2 regions of the Clostridium sp. LIBA-8553 genome follow, and region 1 is predicted to be linked to the other one. Evidence: predicted binding sites of a transcription regulator. Region 1 holds the regulator's gene; the other holds the start of a gene.
What was found. The regulator CtsR, encoded in region 1, represses protease genes until heat stress. The targets are predictions, from matches to a motif close to AAGGTCAANNAAGGTCAAAT.
Positions count from the first base shown of each region.

Region 2: a site for CtsR is predicted at 8,730-8,749, ahead of clpB (ATP-dependent chaperone ClpB). Genes of this name have one in related genera too.

Region 1 covers NZ_CM173489.1:3,233,610-3,245,098, reverse strand. Annotated here, with positions in the region: gene AC2JAQ_RS14750 (cyclic-di-AMP receptor) at 1-227, shown strand, start outside; gene AC2JAQ_RS14745 (DNA polymerase III subunit delta') at 250-1,173, shown strand; gene AC2JAQ_RS14740 (PSP1 domain-containing protein) at 1,176-2,081, shown strand; gene AC2JAQ_RS14735 (4Fe-4S ferredoxin) at 2,249-2,419, shown strand; gene AC2JAQ_RS14730 (Mur ligase family protein) at 2,553-4,223, shown strand; gene AC2JAQ_RS14725 (MBL fold metallo-hydrolase) at 4,275-4,928, opposite strand; gene AC2JAQ_RS14720 (CtsR family transcriptional regulator) at 5,145-5,600, shown strand; gene AC2JAQ_RS14715 (hypothetical protein) at 5,622-6,149, shown strand; gene AC2JAQ_RS14710 (protein arginine kinase) at 6,133-7,149, shown strand; gene AC2JAQ_RS14705 (ATP-dependent Clp protease ATP-binding subunit) at 7,174-9,618, shown strand; gene AC2JAQ_RS14700 (hypothetical protein) at 9,699-10,046, shown strand; gene trxB (thioredoxin-disulfide reductase) at 10,265-11,203, shown strand; gene AC2JAQ_RS14690 (glutaredoxin family protein) at 11,206-11,439, shown strand; gene AC2JAQ_RS14685 (NADP-dependent glyceraldehyde-3-phosphate dehydrogenase) at 11,451-11,489, shown strand, end outside.
Region 2 covers NZ_CM173489.1:2,099,354-2,110,842, reverse strand. Annotated here, with positions in the region: gene cobA (uroporphyrinogen-III C-methyltransferase) at 1-1,110, shown strand, start outside; gene hemB (porphobilinogen synthase) at 1,167-2,132, shown strand; gene hemL (glutamate-1-semialdehyde 2,1-aminomutase) at 2,196-3,473, shown strand; partial or broken gene AC2JAQ_RS09300 (FAD-binding protein) at 3,680-5,327, shown strand; gene cls (cardiolipin synthase) at 5,419-6,849, opposite strand; gene AC2JAQ_RS09290 (GTP pyrophosphokinase) at 6,925-8,466, opposite strand; gene clpB (ATP-dependent chaperone ClpB) at 8,802-11,402, shown strand.

The DNA.
Region 1 (11,489 bases):
GCTTTTTAAAATCAGGTAACACTACACTTTTGTCTGGGGTTCAAAAGGAAAAGGTTGATGATGTAATAAAGATAATAAAAAATATATGCGAGACAAGAAAAGGCGTTGTAAGTGGACCTACAACTGTTTCAGAACCAGGAGGGGTATATATACCATATCCTATAGAAGTTCAGGTTGGTGGAGCTACAATCTTTGTTGTTGATGTAGATAAATTTGTGAAAATTTAAAAGTAGAAAGGAAAGTGCATAAATGATAGGTCACAATAAAGTTAGAGATAGATTTAATAAAAGTGTAAGTAAAAATGCACTTTCCCATGCTCATTTAATTATTGGTGAGGATGGAATAGGAAAAAGTCTTTTAGCTGATGAATTTGCTTATAAGATTTTAGGAATACCATCACAGAGAGAACATGTTGATATTGTTCATTATAAATCTGAAAAAGCATCATTTGGTGTTGATTTAGTAAGAAGTATCATAGAAGAGGCAAATAAAAAACCTTATGAATGTAACAGAAAAGTTATAATAATTCATAATGGAGAGAAGCTTACTGTGGCGGCACAGAATGCTTTATTAAAGACTATAGAAGAGCCTCTTGCTGGTATTTTTATAGTAATTTTAAGTAGTAACATTGATTCTATATTAGAAACCATAAGATCTAGATGTCAAATACATAGATTAGCACCTCTTAGTAAAGAGGAAATTAATTTATATATAAGTGAAAAATATAAGGATATAGATAGTGAATTAAATAGAACTCTTGTATCTTTTAGTGAAGGTATACCTGGAAGAGTTGATAAATTCATGAATGATGATATTTTTAAAGAAATAAGAAATACAGTTATAGAAATGTTAAAGGATATTGGACATGGAAAAATAGATGTACCTATAAAATATTCGGATAAATTTTATAGTATGAAGGGAAATGAAGGCGAAATATTAGAGGCTATAACTATTTTTGCAAGAGATTCAATTATATTTAAGGAAATAGAAAATAACTTGTCCATTATAAATGGAGATAAGATAGATGATATTAGAGAAATAGCTAATAACTTATCCTATAACAAATTAAATAGGATAATAAAAGTAGTTAATGAGGCCAGAAATAATTTAAAAAGTAATACTAATTTATGGCTAACTTTAGATAGTATGCTGATTAGTATATTGGAGGAATAAAAATGATTGAAGTAATAGGAGTCAGATTTAAAAAAGCTGGTAAAATATATTACTTTGGACCTAATGGTATAGAAATAAAGAAGGGTCAAAACGTAATTGTTGAAACTGCTAGAGGTATTGAATTTGGAGAATGTGTAATTGGTATAAGAAAAATTAGTGAAGAGGATATCGTTGCACCATTAAAATCTGTATTAAGATTGGCCACAGAAGAAGACATAAATAAGCATAAGGAGAATAAAGCTAAGGAGACAGAGGCTTTTGAAATATGCTTAAAAAAGATAGAAGAACATAATTTAATAATGAAACTAATAGATGTCGAATACACTTTTGACAATAATAAAGTTATATTTTACTTTACTGCAGAGGGAAGAGTTGACTTTAGAGAATTAGTAAAAGACTTAGCAACTATATTTAAGACAAGGATAGAGCTTAGACAAATAGGAGTTAGAGATGAGGCAAAAATGATAGGGGGACTTGGACCGTGTGGAAGACCTCTTTGTTGTTCTACATTCTTAGGTGATTTTGCTTCTGTTTCAATAAAGATGGCAAAGGAACAGAATTTATCACTAAATCCAACTAAGATATCAGGAATTTGTGGAAGACTTATGTGTTGTTTAAATTATGAACAAAGCACATATGAAGAGATTAGAAAAGAACTTCCTAAAGTTGGTTCAATAGTCGAAACTGAACTTGGAAAAGGGGAAGTAATAGCTAATAATATTTTAAAGGAATTAGTAAGAGTTAAGTTACCAAGAAAGAACGAAGAATTTATACAAGAGTTTAAAATGTATGATGTAAAATTAATTTCAGGTAGTTACGAAGATGAAGTTGAGGATACAAATATCAGGTTAGAAATTACTGATGAAGCTGATAAGGCGTTAATTAAAAACCTAATAAAAGATAACTAAAAAGATATTTTAATACGGTATGGGGGTATTCTTTAGCATATTAATTCTAATTCTACTAGAATAAGCTAAATATGCTTAAAAGAGATATTAAATACTTTAAAAATTAAAAGAAATGTGATAATATAAATATGGTATTTTTATACCAACATTTTAGGAGGTGTTTTATTATGGCATACAAAATATTAGACACATGTGTAAGCTGTGGAGCATGCGCTGCTGAGTGTCCTGTAGACGCAATATCACAAGGAGATACTCAATTCGTTATAGATGCAGATACTTGTATCGATTGCGGAAACTGCGCTAATGTTTGTCCAGTAGGTGCACCAGTTCAAGAATAATATTAATAAAGATCATCTTCGGATGATCTTTTTTTTGGCAGCTTTTTTAGCTGCTTTTTTTATGTTTTAAATTAATTTTTGAATAAATGTAGGAAAGCCATGGAAAAATATAATGATAATAATGGTAGGAAGGGTGAGTATTTTGAAACTTATAGATTTAAAAGTACTAGAAGGGAGAAATATTAAGGGAGAGGAAAAACTTATATATATATACATAGGTGAATCCGAAAGAAAAAGATTATATTGGTTAATAAGTGATTATGAGTTTATATGTAAACAAATGAATGTTGAAGGAACATTAAAGGATGCTATATATGATGAATGTGGTGGTAAAGCTTGGTTGACTTATTCCAACAAAGAATTGGCTTTATTTATAATTGAGAATTTAATTGATGGCGTGAGTGCTGATGACTTATTGAATAATGCGGTATCAAAGAGACAACGAATTTGGGAATATGAATTATTAGAAGAATGTTCAAAAAAAGGAATAGATTATTTCAATGTTGAAGATAAAATAGTTGTTGGTTATGGAGTTAATTCTAAAATAATAAGCCGAGATGATTATGAAAATAAGAATTACAATTTAGATTTAAATAATAATGGAGAGATTCCTATAATATCTGTAACAGGAACAAATGGGAAAACATCAACTTCAAAATTAATTTATAGTGGTTTAGAAAATTTAAGGTATTTCAGTGGGCTAGCTATGACGGGTGGTGTCATTATAAATAATGAGTTTGTAAAAAAGGGAGATACTACTGGGTTTTATAGTGCCAAAAAAGTTCTTACCAATCCAAAGGTTCAAATTGCAGTTTTAGAAACTGCTAGAGGAGGAATATTAAGAAAAGGTTTAGGATTTAAAAATTCTAAGATTGCCATAATAACTTCTTTAAGTGATGATCATATAGGCTCTGATGGTATAGAAAATATAAATGATTTAATGAATATAAAATTAATTACCACTAAAGAAGTTTTGCCAGAAGGAAAAGTAATAATCAAAGCTGAGTCAAAACTTTATGAAGCTTTAAAGATGAAAGGCAATTTAGTTTTATTTAATTTTGAAAGAAATGAGTGTATTGATGAACATATAAAAAATGAAAAAGAAGCTTGGTATGTAGAGGATGAAAATATAATATATTATGATGGAAAAAATAAAAATATAGTTTCTAAGATAAAAGATTTTAAATTCACTCATGATGGAAAATCAAAAACAAACATAAATAATGTTTTAGTATCAATAGCAGCTATATTTGCTATTCATGAAAATTTAAGTGAGGTAATTAATGCTTTAAAGGATGTAGAGTGTGATATTAATAATAATTTGGGAAGACAAAATATTTTAGATATTGGGGACTTCAAAATTATATTAGATTATGGTCATAATCCAGAAGCTTTTGAAGAATTGTTTTATTTAGCTAGGAATCTACAAAAGAATAATATTATTTCAATAGTGTCTTCTCCAGGAGATAGACTTGATGAATATATAAAAGAGTTAGGAAGAATAGCTGGAAAAAATTCAGATGCAATAATAATTAAGGAAACTTTTGATAGGAGAGGAAGAGAGACTTTAGAAATAACTAATTTGTTAAAGAGTGGTATAGAAGAAACTTCTAATGAATCAGTAGAGGTATTTTCAATAATTGATGAGGAAAAGGCAGTTGAAAAAGCGCTATCAATAGCTAAAAGTGGTGATATTATAGTAGATTTTACACAACATTTAGATGTAGTAATACCTGTAATAAATAAGCATTTAGCTAAATTAGGAGAGAAAACAATAGATATTGATTTAAAAAATTATCATTAATAGAAAAGGCTATATCAAAGTTCTAGCATGAGAGCATTTGACGTAGCCTTTTTATATCATATCTTCTGATGTAAGTTCTAAGATTTTTATAGTTGTTTTATCAGGAAGTGAATCTGAATTTACAGAAAGAACTTCATTATGTGTTATTTTATAATCTTTCATTTGCATAAGAAAATTATCTAAAGTGTTCAAGTAAAAACTTAATTTTTGAGTTTTATAGTGCATTGGAATTACATAGCATGGGTTTATATCTAAAATAACTTTTTTTAAATTTTCTATAGAAATGGTTAGATGCTCTCCAACTGGTACAAATAAAATATCTACATGGCCTAATTGTTTTATTAATTTTGGAGAGAGTATATGTCCTAAATCACCTAAATGACAGAGTGAGATATCATCGCAAAGAATCTTAAATATAAAGTTTTTATCTCTTTTTAATCCAAAGCAATCGTCATGAAAGGAGAGAAAGGATTTAATTTTACAAAAGGTATTTTGGTAATCTACTAAATCTGTTAAAACCTTTGCCTTATCATTTATATATTTTGTACAGTTATGATCAAAGTGCATATGGCTTATAGTTACAACATCAACATCTCCTTTGTAAGGAATATAACCTATATCTATATCAAAAGGATCCATTAATATACGCTTTCCTAGATTAGTTTTTATCAGAAAACAAGAATGACCTAACCAATAAATATTCATTAAAAACCCTCCTATAAAAATTATTTATATTGTTGACACATATAATAAAAATAAACATAAAATATAAAAATAATTTATTTAAACTTAATTCGTTTAAAAAAGATTTACAGAAAATAATAGGTGAATAGATGTATTACATTGATTAAGTAAGTCAAATGTATTAATATATATTGTGTATTAAGGTCAGTAAAGGTCAAATTTTGAGGAGTGATATATATGGCTAAGTTATCAGATTCAATAGAATTTTTTCTAAAGGATCTATTAGAACAAACAGAAGATAATAATTTAAGAATAAGAAGAAATGAGTTAGCGGACAAATTTAAATGTGCACCATCTCAAATAAATTATGTTTTAACAACAAGATTTACCTATGAAAAAGGATATTTAATCGAAAGTAGAAGAGGTGGTGGAGGATATATTATTATTAAAAAAGTTATTCATGAAGTTCATGCTGATAGAAGAGATTTAATATATGATGAGATAGGCACTGGAATTACATATCATAATGCAGCCACAATTGTAGATAACTTACTTGAACATAATATTATAGATGAAAAAGCAGCAAATCTTACTAAAGTTGCAATAAATGATAGAACCCTTCAGAATTCTAAGAATATAAATGAAACAAGGGCAGATATTTTTAAGGCTATGCTTATGGTGTTATTGAAGTAATTTTATAGGGAGTTGAGAAATTTGCTTTGTGAGAGGTGTAATAAAAATAATGCAACAGTTCAGTTAGTAAAAGATACTGATGGTAATAAAGAAATTATAATGCTTTGTGATAAATGTGCAATTGAAATAATGAGTTCTTCATTAGAAGATGAGGATATTAGTTTGGAAGATTTTTTAATAGATTTAAATAATTATATAGATTGTATTAATGAAATAATGGAAGCTGAAGAATTAATTTGTGTCAATTGTGGAATGGAATATAAGAATTTTGAGGAGCATAAATTACTTGGATGCGAAAAGTGTTATGAAAGCTTTAAAAAAAACATAGATTTTTTATTAGATTCAAAAGAAGCGAATGTTAAGCATATGGGAAAACAACCTAAAAGAATAAAAAATAAGCTTAAAAAGTTAGAGATATTAAAGTTAGAGGAAAAGCTGAAAATTAATATACTTAAAGAGCAATATGAGAATGCTATTATTACTAAAGAAAAGATACATGATTTGAAAAAAATTATGGAGGAGGATAGTAATAATGGTTCAATGGATTAGTCCTAAAGACAATAGAAATATAGTTATTGCATCAAAAGTGAAGATATTAAGGAATATAAATGGAATCAAGTTCACATGCATTCTTAGAGGAGAAGAATTTAATAGTGTTGTAGAACCTGTTTTAAAGCAATTAGAAGATGTTAAAATTTTGGATAAGTGTTATGTATTAAAATTAAAAGACAATGAAGAAGAATTAATAAATTACTATAAAGAGAATTTTGGCTTAACAAAGGAATTTATAAATAAAGATTATATGGTATTAATAATGAATAAAAATGGAGAATTTAATATATTGCTGAATGAAGAAGAGCATATTGGGATAGAATGTACAAAGAGTGGATTAAGTTTAAGAGAAGCATATTCTCAAGTAGATAAGTTAGATGACTTAATTGAAGAAAAAATAAACTATTCCTTTGATGCTGAGTTAGGATACTTAACATCAAATATAAAAAATTTAGGAACAACATTAAGAGCAAAGGTTTTAATACATTTGCCAATTTTAAGTTTAAAAAATAACATAAGAGAAATAAAAGATGATTTAAAAGAAGATGGAATTTCTTTTAAAAGTATATATAACTTAGGCAACAAGGGGATTGGAGATATTTATGAAGTATCTAATATGAAAACTTTAGGTATGGAAGAAGAAGATATATTAGATTCTCTTATATCTATTGTAAATAAACTTATTCTAAAGGAAAAAAGAGAGAGAAATAAACTTTTAGATAATGAATATGTTGAACTAAAGGATACTATTTTTAGGGCATTAGGTATTTTAAAAAATGCATATGTTATTGATGTTAGTGAAGCCTTAAAATATTTATCATATGTTCGATTAGGTGTTGAGTGTGGAATTATAGAAGGAGTTGATCTGGAAGCTATAAATTCTGCAATGGTTGAAATTCAGCCAATTATAATAAATAAAACTTTAGATAAAAAAATAAACATACAGAATTTAAAAATAGAAAGAGCCAAAATTATTAGAAATGCTTTAAACACATAATTATAGGGTATTGGGAGGTAAAAGATGCGTCTTGATAATTTTAATGAAAATTCCAAAATAGTAATCAATAAAGGAAAAGAAAGTTCTTTAATGCTTAAACATGGCTATATGGGAACAGAACATTTATTAATAGGATTAATTAATGAAAATGGACAATGTTCTAGGATTTTGGAAGAGAGCAATGTAACAGAGGAAAAGGTACTAAGTTTTATTAAGCTATATGTTGGAATTGGGGAAATAAATTATAGTTTAGATGAGGTGCCTTTTACACCTAGATGCAAAAAAGTTTTAGATAGAAGTTTAGAAATTGCTAAAGAGGCAGGACAAAGTATTTCAAGACCGGAGCATATATTGTTAGCCTTAATAAAGGAAAAAGAAGGTGTAGCTAATTTAATCCTAAATAAAATAGTTAAAAATGATATAAAAAATATAAGTGATAAATTAAATAATATACTTGGTAGAATTCCTAATAAGGAAAATAGAAGTATTAAAGAAAAAGAGAAGCCAAAAAGAAAAGACACTCCTACGTTAAATTTGTATGGCATAGATTTAATAGAAAGAGCGGATAAAAATAGATTAGATCCTGTTATAGGAAGAAAAGATGAAACACAAAGACTTTTAGAAATACTTTGTAGGAGAATGAAAAATAATCCTTGTTTAATAGGAGAACCAGGGGTAGGAAAAACTGCCGTTGTAGAAGGATTAGCACAAAGGATTTTATTAGGTGAAGTACCTGACATGATTAAAAATAAAAGAATATATACTTTAGATGTTACTTCAATGTTAGCTGGAGCAAAATATAGAGGTGAGTTTGAGGAACGTCTTAAAAAGGTTTTAAACGAAGTAAAATATTCAGAAGATATAATACTATTCATAGATGAAATTCACAACATTGTTGGAGCAGGAGGTGCTGAAGGTGCCATAGATGCTTCAAATATATTAAAACCTGCTTTAGCTAGAGGAGAAATACAATGTATAGGAGCAACAACAACTGATGAATATAGAAAAAATATAGAAAAGGATTCTGCTTTAGAGAGAAGATTTCAACCAATAGTAGTAAAGGAACCAAACAAAGAGGATTCCATACTAATACTACATGGAATAAAAGAAAAATATGAAATACATCATAATGTAAAATTAACAGATGAAGCTATAGAGGCAGCAGTAAATTTATCTAGTAGATATATAACTGATAGATTTTTACCAGATAAGGCTATTGATTTGATAGATGAAGCTGCTGCTAAAGTAAGAATAGAAAGTATGATTACTCCACCTAAGTTTTTTAAACAAGAGGAGTTAATTTCTAATCTAAAAGTAGAAAAAGAAGAGGCTATAAAGATACAAGATTTCGAGCTAGCAGCGAGACTAAGAGATCAAGAGTTACTTTTACAGGAAGAGCTAGAGAGGGATAGAGAACTTTGGAGGGAAGAGAATGCTTCTAAAATATATGAAGTAAATAAGGAACATATTGCAAAGGTAGTTTCAAAGTGGACTCAAATTCCAGTAGAAAGACTAACTGAAAAAGAATCTAGTAGACTTCTTAAGTTAGAGGAAAAGCTAAGTAAGAGAGTTATAGGCCAATTGGAGGCAATTAAAACCATATCTAAAGCAGTAAGAAGATCAAGAGTAGGACTCAAAGATCCGAAAAGGCCTATTGGATCATTTGCATTCTTAGGACCTACAGGTGTTGGAAAAACAGAGCTTTGTAAGGCTTTAGCAGAAGCTATGTTTGGTGATGAAAATAAGTTTATTAGACTTGACATGTCTGAGTATATGGAAAAGCATGGAGTAGCTAGATTAATTGGAGCTCCTCCAGGATATGTAGGGTATGAAGAAGGTGGTCAACTTACGGAGAAGGTAAGAAGAAGCCCTTATTCAGTAATACTTTTTGATGAAATAGAAAAGGCACATCCAGATATATTTAATGTTCTTCTTCAAATATTAGAAGATGGAGTTTTGACGGATGGAAAAGGAAGAACAGTAGATTTTAAAAACACAATAATAATAATGACATCTAATATTGGAGCAGATAAACTAGATAAGAAGAATGCAGTAGGATTTAGTGCAAGAGAAGATAATGAACAAGATTATGATAATATGAAAAGTCTTATGCTAGAAGAACTTAAACAAAGTTTTAAGCCTGAGTTTATAAATAGATTAGATGATATTGTTGTATTTCATAGCTTGGAGAAGGAACATCTTCTCAAAATTGTAGATCTTATGATAGGCTCATTAAAAGAGAGATTAAATGACTTACAACTTTCTTTAAACTTTTCACAAGAGTGTAAAGAGTTTTTGGTTAAAAAAGGAACTGAATTAAAGTATGGAGCACGTCCATTAAGAAGGGTTATAACCAAATATATTGAAGATAAATTAAGTGAGGAACTTTTGAATGGGAATATATTAAAAGGTACTGAGGTAGATGTTTTACTAGAAGATAATGTTGTAAAATTTAAAAAAACAGTTTGATTATAATGTATAATAAGGTTATATATGGTAAAATATATGTAATCTTATTTTTTTATAATTAAAATGGTGTGGGGGATATTATGGAATTAATCGGTATTATAATTGGGATATTAGCCTTTGGAGTTGCTTTCTTTGTATGGTCAAAGCAAAAGTTAGAACTTTTTAAAATTGAAGATGCTGCAATTGAAAATATGACTGAGAGAGATAGAAAAGAGGTAAGTAAAAGTTTATCATTACCTATAGCGTTATTAGGAGTTTTATTAATTTCTGTAGTGCTTAATTCTGATAAATGGGGATCATCGGTTATATTTATCTTAATAGGAGTGGTAGCATTATTTGTTTATGTACAAAAAAGAACTATTGATGGAATTAATACAATGTTTAAGACTAAGAAAGTAAAAGTAAAGATAAATAAAAAAAGAAAATAAAGTTAAGCTCTATTGTATTCTAAATCACAGAATATAATAGGGCTTTTTTGGTAGAATAAATATAAAATTCAATAAAATTTATAATTAATAATAATTATCATTGAAAAATTATTTAATAAGGAGTATAATTAATAAAAAACAGGTACCCTAAGGGGGTATATCGAATAATATATCATATAATACAAATAATAAATTTAACCTCAGTAAGGAGTGTTATTATGGAAAAAGAAGTTAAAGAAATTGATTTAATAATAATTGGAGCAGGTCCAGCAGGACTAACAGCTGCAATATATGCTTCAAGAGCAAAGTTAGATACTTTAGTTTTAGAAGATAATATAATCGGAGGGCAAGTAAGATCAACTTATACTGTTGAAAATTATCCAGGTTTTATTGAGATAACAGGTAATGAGCTTGCTGATAGAATTCAAGCACAAGCAGAAGCTTGTGGAGCTACAATAGATGAGTTTGATTTTATAGAGAATGTTTCATTAAAAGATGATGAGAAAATTGTAGAAACTGGAGACTATATATATAAGCCAAAGGCTGTAATAATAGCTACAGGAGCTACACCTAAGAGATTACCTATTCCGAGTGAAAACAAATATTTAGGTAAGGGAATACATTACTGTGCAGTATGTGATGGAGCAGTTTATCAAGATGAGGTTGTTGCTGTTGTTGGTGGTGGAAATGCTGCTTTAGAAGAAGCTTTATACTTATCTAATATTGCTAAGAAAGTAATTGTTATAAGAAGATATGATTATTTTCGTGCTGAAGCTAAAACTTTAGAGGCTGCTAGTAAGAAGGAAAATATTGAAATAATGTATAACTGGGATTTAGTTGATGTTTTAGGTGGAGATTTTGTTGAAGTTGCAAAAATAAGAAATACAAAGACTGGAGAAGAAAAAGAAATTTCTATAAATGGAGTCTTTGGATATATTGGAACAGAACCTAAAACAGCTATGTTTAGAGAGTATATAAGAATTAAAGATAATGGCTATATTGAAGCCGATGAAAATATGAGAACTAACGTTAAGGGTGTTTATGTAGCAGGAGATGTTAGAGATAAAATGTTTAGACAAATAACTACTGCTGTTTCAGATGGAACTATAGCAGCCTTAAATGCAGACAAATATATTTCAGAAATAAAGGAGAGATAATAATGGTAAAAGTATATTCAGTTGAATGGTGTGGACCATGTAATAAATTAAAAAAATATTTACAAAAATTAGGCGTTGAATATGAAACAATAACAGTTGCTGACGGTAAAGAAGACAGAAATGAAGTACTAGAAGTTTCAGGTCAAAGATCAGTACCAGTTGCTGTTATAGGAAATGATGTTATAGTTGGATTTGATAAGCAAAAGATTGATGCAGCTATAGAAAAAATAAAATAGAAGGTGATACTATGAATACTAAAGAAAATATATTTTATAATTTTATGGGT
Region 2 (11,489 bases), 1.1 Mb from region 1:
CTTAATTATGGAGGAATACCTATAACTCATAGAGGGTTAGCACAAAGTTTTCATATAGTAACAGGAATGTCTGCTAGAACTTTGAATGTTAATTGGGAAGCTTTAGCTAAAGAGAACGGAACATTAGTGTTTATGATGGGGCTTTCAAATTTAGAAACAATAGTTGAGAAGCTTTTAGAAAATGATAAAGATATAAAGACTCCTTGTGGTGTGGTAATGAGAGGAACGACTTCAAAACAAAGAAAGGTTATTGGAACTTTAGAGAATATATGTTCAAAAGTTAGAGAGGCTAAATTAGAATCACCTTGTATAATAGTTGTTGGAGATGTTGTTTCATTAAATGAGAAACTTTCATGGTTTGAAAAGTTACCTTTATTTGGAGCTAATATCTGTATTACAAGATCTAAAGAGCAGTCAAAAGAACTTAAGTGGAAATTAAAAGAATTAGGGGCGGAAGTAACAGAAATAAACTCTATAAAAATAAAAGAAACTGCTGAAAATTTAGATGAATATATTAATAGTTTAGAAAAATATAATCATATAATATTTACTTCAGTAAATGCTGTTAATGTATTCTTTAATTACTTAGTAAAAAAGCAAGTTGATATAAGAAAGATAAGAGCAGATTTTGCTGTACTAGGAAAAGCGACTAAAAAAGCCTTAATAGCAAGAGGACTTATACCAACTATAATGGCAGAGTCATTTACAGCAGAAGGTTTATTTGAAGCCTTAAAAGATAATATTAAAGAAGGAGAAGAGATATTAATTCCATGTTCTTCTTTAAGTAGGGAATATTTATTTGATAATTTGAATGCTTTAGGAGCTATATGTCATAGAGTTAATATTTATGATACTGTATGCGGAGATGTTAAAAATCCAAGAGCTTTCAAGGAAGTTGATATGGTATTATACACAAGTCCTTCAACGGTTAAAAACATGATTGATATGATTGGACTTGAATCTCTTAAAGAGAAAGTAAGCATAGCTATAGGACCCATAACATTAAAAGCCTTAAATGAAAGTGGAATTCAAGGAAAAATGTGCAAAACACATTGTGGAGATGGATTTTTAAGTGAAATTGAGGGTATATGGAACGAGGTTAAAAAATAAATTTGTGGTAAAATTAAATTTATAAGTAAATCACAAATAAATTAGGAGGAAAGATTATGATAAAGAGAGGAAGAAGACTTAGAATAAATAAGGAAATGAGAGATCTTGTTAGAGAGAATACTTTAACAGCAAATGACTTTATATTTCCTATATTTGTAGTTGAAGGAAACAACGTAAAAGAGGAGATAAGTTCTTTACCAGGAAACTATCATGTATCTTTAGATAGATTAAATGAAATAGTAGATGAAGTTGTAGCTTTAAATATAAAAGGTGTAATTATATTTGGTCTTCCAGATCATAAGGATGCCTGCGGATCAGAGGCATATTCTGACGAAGGAATTGTTCAAAAAGCTATTAGAAAACTAAGAGAAGATTATGAAAATCTATTAGTAATAACTGATGTTTGTATGTGCGAATATACAAGTCATGGTCATTGTGGAATAATAGAAGGAAAAGATGTAGATAATGATAAAACTTTAAGTTTCTTAGATAAAATAGCAGTTTCACATGCAAAAGCTGGTGCTCATATGGTAGCTCCTTCAGATATGATGGATGGAAGAATATTATCTATGAGAAATGCTTTAGATGAAGCTGGATTTGTTAATGTTGGAATAATGAGTTATTCTGCAAAATATTGCTCAGCTTTTTATGGTCCTTTTAGAGAAGCTGCTAACTCAGCACCACAATTTGGTGATAGAAAAACTTACCAAATGGACCCTGCGAACTCAAGAGAAGCTATAAAAGAAGTAGAACAAGACATAGAAGAGGGTGCAGATATAGTTATGGTTAAGCCTGCTTTATCATATTTAGATATTGTTAAAGAAGTTAGAAGTAAAGTAGATGTACCAGTTTGCGTTTACAATGTAAGTGGTGAGTTTGCTATGGTTAAGGCAGCAGCTAAACTTGGACTTATAAATGAAAAGCAAGTAGCTTTAGAAATGCTTTTATCAATGAAAAGAGCAGGCGCAGATATGATAATAACTTATTATGCTATAGAAGCTGCTAAATGGTTACAAGAATAGTTTAAGACTATAATATAATCAAAAATATATTTGATTAACAATCTTATAGTTAGGAGAATGAATATGGACAGAAATAAAGAAATATTTGAAGAATCAAAAAAATACATGCCAGGTGGAGTTAATAGTCCTGTAAGATCTTTTGGAAGTGTTGGAATAAATCCTCCAATAATAAAAAGTGGTAAAGGAGCTATGATAAAGGACGAGAATGGAAATGAATATATTGACTTTGTCTTAGCTTGGGGACCAATGATATTAGGTCATTGTGATGAAGATGTAGTAGAAGCAATAAAGAAAACTTCAGAAGAAAGTATAGCTTTTGGTGCTTCAACAAAATTAGAATTAGACTTAGCTAAACTTTTATGTGAAACATTAGATAATGTTGACATGATAAGAATGGTAAACTCAGGTACAGAAGCTACTATGAGTGCTGTAAAGTTAGCAAGAGGATACACAAAGAAAGATAAAATAATTAAATTTGCAGGATGCTATCATGGACACTTTGATGGATTCTTAATAGAAGCTGGATCTGGAGTGTTAACAGAAGGAATTCCAGGATGCTTAGGTGTTCCAGAAGAAAGTATAAAGAATACTTTAATAGGAATATACAATGATGAAAAGCAAGTTGAAGAATTATTTGAAAAGTACGGAAATGATATTGCTGGAATAATAATAGAGCCAGTTGCTGGAAATATGGGAGTTGTTAAATGTGATCCTAAGTTCATGAGAAAACTTAGAGAATTATGTGATAAATATGGAGCGCTTCTTATATTTGATGAAGTTATGTGTGGATTTAGAGTAGCTTATAAAGGAGCACAAACTTTATTTGATGTTAAGCCAGATTTAGTTACTTATGCTAAAATAATGGGTGGTGGACTACCTTGTGGAGCATATGGTGGAAGAAGAGAGATAATGGAAAACTTATCACCACTAGGTGGAGTTTATCAAGCTGGAACAATGTCAGGAAACCCAATAGTAATGAGTGCAGGACTTGCAACAGTTAAAAAACTTTATGAAAATCCATCATACTATAATCATATTGAAAAAATAGGATCAAAACTTGAGACTGGTGTTCTTGAAATAGCAAAGAAAAAAGGTATTGGGCTTGTTGTTAATAGACAAGGTGGAATGATGACTTTATTCTTTACTGATTTAAAAGAAGTTAAATGTTATGATGATGTAAAAACTTGTGATGGAGAAAGATTTAAGAGATACTTCTTACATATGTTAAACAAAGGATTTAACATACCACCATCACAATTTGAAGCAATGTTCTTAAGTGTAAAACATACAGAAGAACATATAGATAAATTCCTAGAGGCTTTTGAAAGCTTTGAAGGATAATAAATTTTAAAAAGTTTTAAATGAATGCTGATTTTTAGGTATATGTTTAAGGAAATAACTTAATTTAATAGGGAGCTTTATTACAAATCAATATACTTATATGTTTTTGTATTAGAAATTTTCTTCTTAATTAAGCTATTTATATACCTATAAGTCAGCTTTAATTTTATGATAAGAAATTTTAATTTTAATTAAGTGGGGTTTTTATGAGAGAAAAAGTGAAATTAAAAAAAGACAAAGAATGTGATGTTTTTGTAATGGGAGCTGGAATTGCAGGAATTATGGCAGCAATCCAAGCCTCTAATAATGGTGAAAAGGTAATAATAGCAAGTAGTTCAAATATCTTTTCAGGGTCAAGCTTTTATCCTGGTACATGGGGCTTAGGTTTAATAGGGCCAGAGAATAAAAATGATGAAGAGGATTTAGCTAAGACAATTAAAGAAGTTGGTTGCAATGTGGTAGATGAGGAATTAGTAGAAACCTTTGTTAAAAATATTAATCCAAGTATAGATTTATTAAAAGAAATGGGTGTTAAGCTTAAACAAGCGAATAATTCAGGAGAAAAAGAATTCATTCCATGCTTTGACCATAAAAATAGAAATTGGAATGGTATTTTATTTGAAAGTGCAAAAAAAAGTTTTAGATCATAAGTTAAAGAGCAATGAAGTTTTGGAATATCCTTTCTCAGAGGTAATTGAAATAGTAAAGGAAGATAATAATGTCATAGGTGTAATCATTATCAATAAGTTGAATCAACTTGAATTTATAAAATGTAAAGCACTTGTAATAGCTTCTGGAGGAATAGGTGGTCTATTTAAATATAGATTAAATACTATTGATATAACAGGAATGGGGCAGTCTTTGGCATTAAAAGCTGGATGTAAATTAGTGAATATAGAGTTTATGCAGATGATGCCAGGATATATAAAGCCATGTCCAAAGACTATATTTAATGAAAAGACCTTTAAATATATAGAATCTAGAAATGAAGCTGGTGAAGATATATTTAAGAATATAGAAAATTTAGAAGAAAAACTTCAAGAAAGATCAACTTATGGACCTTTTACTTCAAGATTAAATTCTAAAGAGATTGACTATGCTATATTTAAGGAATTTATGAAAAATAACAACGGAGTCACTGTTAGATATAAGGAAGATTTACAATATAATATGCCAGAATTTATTGAGGTTTATTTTAAATGGTTGAAAGAAAATAAGAATCTTACTATAGAGGATAAAATAAACATAGGAATATTTTTTCATGCAGCGAATGGTGGAATTATTATAACTAAAGAGACAGAGACAAATGTAAAAGGATTATTTGCAGCAGGAGAATGTACAGGAGGCATGCATGGTGCAGATAGAATAGGAGGTTTGTCTACAGCAAATGGTCTTGTTTTTGGGAAAATAGCTGGAGAAAGTTCAAGTAAATATGCAAAAAATAAAAGTTTAAATGATAAAGATGAAGTAGAATTTGAACTTTATGAAATAGATAAGGCCGAAGAGCTTATTTTAGAAGTTCAAGAAATAATGTTTAAAAATGCAATGATAGAAAAAAATGAAGTTGGAGTTAAAAATGCTATTTCAAAATTAGATAAGATGTCTAAGGAATTTATATATAAGAAAGATATAAATATGGAAAATATAAAACATTCATATAGATTAGAAAATAATATATTGTTATGTAAAGCAATATTAAAAGCAATTGAGCTTAGAAAAGAGAGTAGAGGATCTCATTATCGAAATGATTATCCCAATATAAATAAAAATATGGAAAAAATGATACTAGCTGAATTAAAGGATGATATTAAAGTATATTTTAAAGAAGAAAAAAATAATTATACTTTAGTATAACTTTATTATTTCAATTAAGATAACTTAGAATTTTAGAATTGAAAATAAATAAAAAAATACAGTGTATGTAAAACAACACTGTATTTTTTTATTACATTAAAGGAGAAACAAGTCTTATTATTGATTCACCAATTTTAGATAGAATAGAACGATTTTCAAATTTTTCAAGAGTGACTTTTTCACAAGCCTCTAAATCCTTTAAAAATTGATCCTCCATAGCTTTTGAAAGTTTTTCATTATATACGAATATATTACTTTCAAAGTTTAAAGAGAAGCTTCTTATATCCATATTAGCAGTTCCTATGCTACATATAGAAGAATCTGCTACTATGGTTTTAGCATGTAAAAATCCTTTTTGATATAAGTAAATATTTGCACCAGCTTTTAGTAAAGATTCAAAATACGAATTTGCTATCCAACCCATAAACTTATGATCAGGGTTTCCAGGTAACATTATTTTTACATCAACTTCAGATAATGCAGCAAGTCTTAATGCTTCAAGCATAGGTTCATCCAGTACAAAATATGGAGTTTGTATAAATAAATTTTTCTTAGCAGAATTTATAATTTTAAAATAACCATTTTTAATCTGCTGTTCAATGTGGTCAGGACCTGAAGAAACTATTTGAGCTCCAATAATTTTATCAGGTACATCTAAAGAGTTAGGATGTATAAAGTACTTTTTAAGATCTATATTTAAGTCTGAATCATTAGCATAACTCCAATCAAGAAGGAATCTTCCTTCTAAATCATTTATTGCAAATCCTTTTATCTTAGTGTGGGTATCACGCCAATAACCTATTTTTTTATCTCTTCCAAGATATTCATCACCAATATTAAATCCACCTAGAAAAGCTACTTTTCTATCTATAACAAGTATTTTTCTATGATTTCTATAGTTTATTCTTAGGTTTATATATTTGCAAAAGCCAGGAAAGAATATTTTAAATTCTCCACCAGCAGCCTTAAAGTCATCTATATATTTTTTATGTATAGAGTTACCAATAGAGTCTACTAGTAGTTTTACCTCAACTCCTTCTTTAGCTTTTTCTGTTAAGGCTTTTAATATTTTTTTACCAATTTCATCGCTTTTAAAAATATAAAATTCCATATGAATAAATTCTTTTGCTTGTTCTATTTCATTTATCATCTCTTCAAAAAGACTGTGAGCATCAAAATATAGATCTATATCATTACGTTGAGTATAAGTTGAGTTATCATTATTAAAGTTCATCATTATTAAATCTTTATATTTTAAAGAAATATCATCTAATTTGTAATGTGCTTTAAATGCATTTAAGTATTTTTGTTTTGTTTTATCATCTGTAATTTTTTTCTTAAAGTTTTTCTCACGTGTTATGTTTTGACCAAAAAGAATATAAATAATAAATCCTATTATAGGTAAAAATGTTAATATTAAAATCCATGCCCAAGTAGTTGCAGGATTTTTCCTTTCAAAAAATATAATTGATAATATGAATATAATATTTATTAAAAATATTGCGCTTAAAAAAAAGTGCATAAAACTTCCTCCTTCGTATATTAAAAATATCAGTACAATAATTAAATTTGTGCAGACTGATATTTTAATTATTCATTATCTAATATAAATTTGCTCTAAAAGCTCACATGTGTTAATTGGAGAATTAATGTTATTTGAAGCTAGTAATTTAATCCCTTTATAGCTTATTCTAAGTTTACATTTACTATTTTTTAACTCCTTAACAAATTCAAGAATTGAATTTATGTTTATTTCAGAATTAAAAATACTTAATATATTAAGGTAAAGATATTCTGTATATAAGCATTTATAATCTGAATATCCTTCATAGGATTCCATATTTTCACATAAGAATTTAACATAATCATCAATGACATTAAATATTTCGGAAAGTTTATCTCTATATATGAATTTTAAGGAATCAACTTCTAAAAATGCTTTGCTTAAAGCGGATAAAATATCTTCCTTTATTATAGAAACTTCATCAGATGAGAAGAGTAAATATAGATTCAAATAAGAATCTCTTTTAGAAAAAATAGTTTCTAAATAGTTTATAAATGAATAGAAGTCCTCTCTATTATTACCTGGTTCTATTTGAAATAATATTTTGAAAAATAGATTCCAGTGGAAATCATAGTTCATAGCATGAGCCAATTTATTGCCTATAGAAATAGAAAAATCTGAATCAAAGTCTAAAGGCTCATTTCCAATAGATAATTTATTCTTAAAAGAAATAGAATTTTTAAAAACTTCATTTAATCTTACAGAAGTATTTATAAAAGTGGTGTAGTAATCTTCAGATGTATTACAATTATTCTTTGTAAATATGTAATCAATTATTATATCGCAAGCATTTCTAAAGTCAATTGATATTCCCAATTCATTTTTTACTTTAGAAGAGTAGATATCATAAATCATTTTAGATAAAAGAAGTTCTATACCTTCTTTTTTAATTCCCATACCAGGAGTATTATTCATGTTGGAATTAACATGATTAAATATTGTAAGAAGTTGGTTATCTATTAAACATAAATTATTCTTAATAGAATGAAGTATATTTTTATAAAACTTATCACCTAAAATCATGTTATAATTTTTATAAATAATCTTATGTTCAATTTCTCCCCAAAAATTATTTACCATTGATTTTATTTGAAGTTCAAAGTTAAATTTTTCACCTTCATTAACTACAAAGCCATCTATTCTATATAATTCAAAACCATTTTTTTGTTTTAAAGGTTGATGTTCATTTAGGTCTAAAAATATATTAGGGTTTTGAGAAGAATAATTGAAACCCTCTTCATTAGTACAGTTAAAAACTGTTCTTATGAATTTAAAAATATGCTCTTCATCTTCTATAAATCTACATTCTATTCTTACCCCTATTAAATCAGATAAATTTTCAAATAAATCCTTAGGAGAGTTATATTTAAGATAATAGTTATGTCGTATTATCTTTTCTTTTAAGCTTGAAGCGGATTTTACTCTAGTTGATATATTAAAAAAACCTTCACAAGAATTTTCTAGTAAGGAGTAGAAAAAATCATCTAATAAATTTGCACTATATGCAAGTTCCTTTTTTATATCCTTAAGTAATTCCAAAGTAGCTTTAGTGAATTCAAAAACTTTTAATTCCAAATTTAAAACACCATCCTTGTTAGTTAAAGTTGTTAAAGTCAGTATAGTTTAATAATATCAACATATATTAAGTATAACAATATAAGAATTTAAAATATTATGTATATAATATTGCTATTTTTTTGAAATAAAAATACATTTTGTTATTTAAATAGAGAATTAGTTTTAAATTTATTAATATAAATTATTATTAACTAATAGTTTATAAAGAAAAGAGGATATTAATTAAGATAATAAGAAAAAAATTAAAAGCTAAAAATAGACTTTGACTTTCTTTGACTTTTATAGTATTATTATTACATAAGATACAAACAAGAGAATATTGAGGTGATAAAATGAATGCAGATAAAATGACATTAAGAGTACAACAAAGCTTAAATGATGCTTATGAAATAGCAGTTAGATATAATAATCAACAATTAGATGTAATTCACTTATTTTCAGCATTAGTGAATCAAAAAGATGGTTTAATTCCTAATATATTTGAAAAAATGGGTGTTAATGTTGAGTCATTAAAAAGAGACATTCATGTTCAAATAGATAAAATGCCTAAAGTCTTAGGAGAAGCAGCACAATCATCAGGTGTTACTGCTACAAGAAGAATAAATGAAGTATTAATAAAAGCAGAAGAAATTTCAAAACAATTTGAGGATTCATATATAAGTGTTGAGCATGTAATGCTTGCAATTATGGATATAGATAAAAATGGAGTTGTGGGAGAAATCTTAAGAAGAAATAATATAACTAAAGATGGATTCTTAAAGGTTTTAAACGAGGTTAGAGGAAGTCAAAGAGTTGATTCACAAGACCCAGAAGGAACTTATGAAGCATTAGATAAATATGGAACTAACTTAATAGAACTTGTAAAACAACATAAATTAGATCCTGTTATAGGAAGAGATGAAGAAATAAGAAGAGCTGTTAGAATTCTTTCAAGAAAAACTAAGAATAATCCAATATTAATAGGTGAACCTGGAGTTGGTAAAACTGCTATAGTTGAAGGATTAGCAGAAAGAATTGTAAGAGGGGATGTACCAGAAGGATTAAAAGATAAGGTTATTATCTCATTAGATATGGGAGCTTTAATAGCTGGTGCAAAATACAGAGGAGAATTTGAAGAAAGATTAAAAGCTGTATTAAAAGAAGTTCAAAGCTCAGAGGGAAAAATTCTTTTATTCATAGATGAAATTCATACAATAGTAGGAGCAGGTAAAACAGATGGTGCAATGGATGCAGGAAATCTTATTAAGCCAATGCTTGCAAGAGGTGAATTACACTGTATAGGAGCTACAACTTTTGATGAATATAGACAATATATTGAAAAAGATAAAGCTTTAGAAAGAAGATTCCAACCTGTAATAGTTGAAGAACCAACAGTTGAGGAAACTGTATCAATTTTAAGAGGATTAAAAGAAAGATTTGAAATTCACCATGGAATTAGAATCCATGATTCAGCAATAGTAGCTGCTGCAAAACTTTCTCATAGATATATTCAAGATAGATATTTACCAGATAAGGCTATAGATTTAATAGATGAAGCTGGTGCAATGATAAGAAGTGAAATAGATTCTCTTCCAACTGAATTAGATATTATAAGAAGAAAAATTTTAATGCTTGAAACTGAAAAGGAAGCTTTATCAAGAGAAAGTGATGATGCATCAAAAGAAAGATTAGTCGCTTTAGAAAAAGAGCTTGCTGAACTTCAAGATAAAAATGATGAAATGACAATTAAATACGAAAAAGAAAAATCTCATATTTCAGCAGTTAGAGACTTAAAAGCTGAATTAGATGAAGCAAGAGGATTAGCTGAAAAATATGAAAGAGAATATGATTTAAATAAAGTTGCAGAACTTAAATATGGAAGAATTCCAGAGCTTGAACGTCAAATAAAAGAACAAGAAGCTTCAATGGAAAAAGATAATGAAAATGCATTATTAAAAGAAGAAGTTACTGAAAATGAAATTTCAGAAATAATTTCAAAATGGACTGGAATTCCTGTTACAAAACTAGTTGAAAGTGAAAGAGAAAAACTTTTAAGATTAGAAGAAGAGCTAAGAGAAAGAGTAATAGGTCAAGACGAAGCTACAACTGCTGTTGCTAATGCAGTAATAAGAGCTAGAGCTGGACTTAAAGATGAAAGAAAGCCAATAGGATCATTTATATTCTTAGGACCTACTGGGGTTGGTAAAACAGAGCTTGCAAAAACTTTAGCAAGAAATCTGTTTGATAGCGAAGATAATATAGTAAGAATAGATATGTCTGAATATATGGAAAAACATGCTGTATCTAGATTAATAGGACCTCCTCCAGGATATGTTGGATATGAAGAAGGTGGACAATTAACAGAGGCTGTTAGAAGAAATCCATATTCAGTAATATTATTTGATGAAATAGAAAAAGCACACGATGATGTATTTAATTTATTCCTTCAAATACTAGATGATGGTAGATTAACAGACAACAAAGGTAAAACTGTTGACTTTAAAAACACTATAATTATTATGACTTCTAACATAGGAAGTAGCTATTTATTAGAAAATAAATCTAATGAAGGTATAGAAGATGATGTTAGAGAAAATGTAATGAATGAAATGAAGTTAAGATTCAAACCAGAATTCTTAAATAGAGTAGATGACATTATAATGTTTAGACCTTTAAGTAGTGAAGGTATTAAGAAAATTATAGATATCTTCTTAAGAGATGTTGAAAATAGATTAAGAGAAAGAAATATAACTCTTGAAGTTACTGATGCAGCTAAAGATATATTAGCTGAAGAAGGATATGATCCAGTATATGGAGCTAGACCATTAAAGAGATATATAAGTAATGTATTAGAAACTGAAATAGCTAAGAAGATAATAGCAGGAGAAATTTATGATGGATCTGTTGCTTTAATAGATGGAGTAGATGGAAAAATTATAGTTTCAAGAAAATAAAATATTAATTAAAAGAAACCGTAGGTTTTAAATAAGACCTATGGTTTCTTTTTTTGTTTTAATTTTAAATAAACTTTAAATAAAATG